One region of the Caldimonas aquatica genome, then DNA from elsewhere that is predicted to be linked to it. Evidence: predicted binding sites of a transcription regulator. Region 1 holds the regulator's gene; the other holds the start of a gene.

What was found. Region 1 encodes FNR, which switches genes on or off when oxygen is low (the NO sensors DNR and NnrR bind a similar motif). Its sites were predicted from a motif close to TTGATNNNNATCAA; they were not measured.
Region 2: OMP39_RS05930 (oxygen-binding di-iron domain-containing protein) is a predicted target of FNR. The motif match lies at 907-920, and genes of this name have one in related genera.

What each region holds. Positions count from the first base shown of each region.
Region 1 covers NZ_CP110257.1:2,023,345-2,025,732, forward strand. Annotated here, with positions in the region: gene hemN (oxygen-independent coproporphyrinogen III oxidase) at 1-847, opposite strand, end outside; gene fnr (fumarate/nitrate reduction transcriptional regulator Fnr) at 1,082-1,804, shown strand; gene OMP39_RS09170 (hypothetical protein) at 1,875-2,174, opposite strand; gene OMP39_RS09175 (FixH family protein) at 2,226-2,388, opposite strand, start outside.
Region 2 covers NZ_CP110257.1:1,304,355-1,306,742, forward strand. Annotated here, with positions in the region: gene OMP39_RS05930 (oxygen-binding di-iron domain-containing protein) at 35-850, opposite strand; gene OMP39_RS05935 (ABC transporter ATP-binding protein) at 1,000-1,701, opposite strand; gene miaA (tRNA (adenosine(37)-N6)-dimethylallyltransferase MiaA) at 1,698-2,388, opposite strand, start outside.

The DNA of each region.
Region 1 (2,388 bases):
TGGCGATGGCCCCCGACAGCATCGAGATCCGGTCCTCAGCGCTCGGCAGCTCGCTGGCATCGATGCGGCGCTGAGGCTTGAAGCGCTCGGGCAGATGCGCATAGGCGTACAGCGCGATGCGGTCGGGACGCAGCTCGCCGACCTGCTCGAGCGTGCGGGCGAACGACGCCGGGGTCTGTCGCGGCAGTCCGTAGATCAGATCCACGTTGAGTGACTCGAAGCTCAGCTGGCGGGCGGCTGCCATCAGCTCGGCGACGCTCTCGCGAGACTGGGCCCTGTGGACCGCCTTCTGAACCTGGGGGTCGAAGTCCTGCACACCGAAGCTCAGCCGGTTGAAGCCGAGCCGCGCGAGATGTGCAAGACGATCGGGAGTGACGGTGCGAGGATCGACCTCGATAGAGTACTCGCCGCCGGGAACGAGCCGGAAAGCCCGGCGCAGGCTGCCCATCACGCGCTCCAGTTCCGCATCGGATAGGAAGGTGGGCGTGCCGCCTCCGAAATGTAGCTGGGATACGGCCTGCGCGGAGCCGAGCACCTCGCGGTGCATCGCGATTTCGCGGTCGAGCGCGTCCAGGTACTCGCCGGCGCGCTCGTGGTGCTTCGTGATCACCTTGTTGCAGGCGCAGTAGTAGCACACCGACTCGCAGAACGGGATGTGGACGTAGATCGACAACGGAGCGTGCAGCCCCCCCACCCCGCTGGCGCGTTGCTCCAGTGCCTGACGGTAGTGCGACTCCGTGAAGGCCTCCACGAACCTGTCGGCCGTGGGATACGACGTATAGCGAGGGCCGGGCACATCGAAGCGGGCCAGCAACTCGCGATCGAGAGGAGGAAGGACGGTCTCCATGGTGGCTCCACTGTGCCAAGGCAGAACTCCGGGGCGCTTGATCTGTCTCAAGGTCACGGTCGCTGCGACGCGAAAGAATCCCACCCGTACTTGAGGATGATCATGCTGCTCCACCGTGCCCGCTCCCGCTCCACTGTGATCCGGTCCGCGAGGCAGGAGTCCGTATGGGACGCGGGGTCACCTCGGGAAAGCCACGGCCATCCGATAATGGGTTCCACCGGAACTGCGAAGAAGATGATCAAACTCAACGAACTGAAGGTGGCCTGCTCCAGCTGCAATTTGCGGGAGCTGTGCTTGCCGGTGGGCCTGTCGCGCCCAGAGCTGGAAAAGCTCGACACGCTGGTTGCCACCCGCAGGGCGGTCAAGCGCGGTGAGGCGTTGTTCCACGCGGGCGATCCGTTCCAGTCCCTCTACGCCGTGCGCACCGGCTTCTTCAAGACCTGCATCTCCTCCGAGGACGGGCGGGATCAGGTGACCGGCTTCCAGATGGCCGGCGAGCTGCTGGGGCTGGACGCGATCAGCCAGGATCGCCACACCTGCGATGCGGTGGCCCTGGAAGACTCGCAGGTCTGCGTCATCCCCTACTCGCAGCTGGAGTCGCTTTCGCGTGAGTTCACCGAACTGCAGCACTCGTTCCACAAGATCATGAGTCGGGAGATCGTGCGCGACCACGGAGTGATGTTGCTCCTGGGCAGCATGCGCGCAGAAGAACGGCTTGCCGCCTTCCTGCTCAACCTGACGCAGCGCCTGCATGCGCGGGGCTTCTCTCCGTCTTCGCTGGTGCTGCGCATGACGCGCGAGGAGATCGGCAGCTATCTCGGCCTCAAGCTGGAGACGGTGAGCCGCACCTTCTCGAAGTTCCAGGACGAGGGGCTCCTGGAAGTCAAGCAGCGCCAGATTCGCATCTTGGACCAAGAAGGCCTGCAGAAGCTGGTCAACTCGGCCAACAACTGCTGAGCCTAGCCCTCGGGTGCGATGCGCTGCCGCCGCTGGCGGCGGGCCCGCCTTCTCGCTGACCCGCGGCTCTTCAGGACGCGGACCGGTGCTGCGGGCGCGGGCAAGCAGGAGGGCGCTGATCCGCCGTCAGAGGACAGCGGTTGACCTCGAAGGGCGAGCGCGCCAGCAAGGTCGTCAGCATGCTGGACAGCATCGTGGCCGCCCAGAAAAGGAAGAAGGCCAGGGTGTAGATCGCCATCGGCGACAACTCGATCGCGCCGCCACCGAGCCAGTGCAGGTCACGCGGGTCGACGAAGGCGAACACCAACATCTCGATCAGGCCCGCCACCAGAAACGCGGGCCAGGCGATCCACATCCACCGCTGCGCCATCCATGCACTCCTTCGGCGGCGCATCGTCGCGCCGCCTGATCCTTTGAGGGCTCATCGCCCGGGCGTTCCACCCGTGGCCGCGTGGTTGCGGACCTCGAGCGCGGGGCGGACGGCCGGGGCTTCCGACGCCGCGGCCTGGCGCTCGGCCATGGTCTTGTTGATCTCCAGTCCACGACGGTAGTAGTCGGGATCGACCACCGGATCAGGACGCGAC
Region 2 (2,388 bases), 720 kb from region 1:
GAGAAGGACAGAGCCCCGCAGCGCGCTTTTGCCCTCAGCCGAGCAGCGCCGCGCCCGTGTGGTTGCGGCGCAAGCGTGTCGCGCCCGCCGGCACCGCGTAGTTGGCGTCGCTCATCAGGTCGATGCCGCAGCTCAGCCCTTCGACCCAGTCGATGAACTCCTGCACGGCGGGGCCTTCCATCGGCGCGCCGTGCTGGGGCACGATCATCTCGATGTCGAGTTCGCGCACCATGCGCGCCCAGTGCCGCAGGACCTTGTTCGAGACCATGTAGCGGCGGTGGAACGCTTCCATGCGGGGGACGTGCTCGGCCAAGGACCGTACGGACTGCTGGGCCTGCCGGCCGCTTGCGGCCGAGGCACCGAGGTCGCCGGAGAAGAGGATGCGGCTGACCGGGTCGTAGAACTGGAAGTTGCCCTCGGCATGGAGGAAGTGCGCCGGCAGTGCGACGATCTGCCAATCGCCGACCTGGATGATCTGGCCCGAATCCGGGATGCCGACGATGCGTCCTTCCGTCTTGCCCGGTTTGCAGAAGTGAGGCACGAAGCGCTCCCACACCCGCGAGATGTACAGCGGCGCGCTCGTGGCCGTCATCCATCGGTCGAGGGACGCAATGATGTCGGGATCGGCGTGCGAGGCGAGGATCGCGCCCAGCCGGTGCGGCGGGAAGTAGCGCATCATCCCCACGTAGAGCTCGTTGTAGGCCAAATTGCCGCCCGGATCGAGGATGGCCCCCGTGTCACCGTGCACGATGAGGAACTGATTGGCCTGCACGGCTTCGCCGCCCTCGTCCATGAGGTCGGTGAACATCAGGCAGCGGTGATCGCCGCGGGCGTAGAGTTCGATGGGCATGGCATGAGCGAGGTCAAGACGAGGCTCCACTCTAGGGAAGACCCGGGCATCGTCCCTTGACCTTGCTCAACTGGGGCGGGCGGGTGAGGGGATGATCGGGGAGCCGTACGGCTGCGGCGGGATGCGCCGACGTCCGGGCGCCGGGGCACTCAGTGCGTCGGAGGCGCTGCGGCGCCCTCGCGAGGCCGCAGCCCCTGCGGAGTGAGTTCGAGGATGCGGTCGGCGCGGGCGGCCGCGGCCGGGGAGTGGGTCACCAGCAGGCAGGCCGCGCCGTGCCCGCGGACCTGCTCCACCAGCGCATCGAGCACAGACTCCGCCGTCCTCGGGTCGAGGTTGCCCGACGGCTCGTCGGCCAGCAGCAGCGCGGGGCGGTGGATCAGCGCGCGCGCGATGGCCACGCGTTGCAACTGACCGCCCGACAGCTGCGCCGGCAGTCGCTCGCCCAGATCGGCCAGGCCCACCTGCGCGAGCGCCCGCTGCACCCGCTCGCGGTCGTCGCCGCCGCCGAGCAGCAGCAGCGGCAGCGCCACGTTCTGGGCCACGGTGAGGTGGGGCAGCACGTGGAACGCCTGGAAGACGAAGCCGATGTGCCGGCGGCGCAGGCGGGCCTGCTCGGCCTCCGGCAGTCGGGCGACGGCCTCGCCCATCACCCGCACGTCGCCGCTATCGGCGGCGTCCAGTCCGGCGATGCAGTTGAGCAGGGTCGACTTGCCCACACCCGACTCCCCGACGATCGCGACGATCTCGCCCGCTCGCACGGTGAGGTCCACGGCCTCGAAGACGGTGTGCGCGCCGTAGCGCTTGGTCAAGGCGCGCACTTCCACGACGGGCAGCGTCGCCACGCCGGTCATGCCCAGCCTCGGGCGGCGCGCAGCAAGGCGGCCACCGCGTGGTCGAGGGCGTCCTCGCGGTCGCAGGCCACCACCATGCGCTCGGGCATCGCGCGCAACCAGGTGAGCTGGCGCTTGGCCAATTGCCGCGTGGCGGCGATGGCCCGTGACGGCAGTTCGTCGAGGTCGTAGGCGCCGTCCAGCATCTCCCAGACCTGCCGGTATCCCACGCACCGCATCGAGGGCAGCATGAGGCTCAGGTCCCCCCGCGCTCGCAGGGCGCGCACCTCGTCCACCAGCCCGTCCTCCAGCATCCGATGCAGGCGTGCGGCGATGCGATCGTGCAGCCACGCCCGCTCGCTCGGCTCCAGGGAGACCAGCGGAGCCGCCGTGGCTTCGCGCACGGCGCCGGAGGCTTCGCGTGCGCGGGTGTGGAAGCTCGAAAGCGGACGGCCGGTGATCCGGTACACCTCCAGCGCCCGCTGGATGCGCTGCGCGTCGGTGGGAGCGAGCCGCGCGGCGGTGTCCGGGTCCACCCGGCTCAGTTCGGCATGCAGCGCGGGCCAGCCCTCGCGCGCGGCCCAGAGATCCAGTTCCGCCCGCACCGCGACATCGGCCGCGGGCAGCTCGTCGATGCCTTCGAGCAGCGCCTTGTAGTACAGCATCGTCCCACCCACCAGCAGGGGCAGCCGGCCGCGGGCGCGGATC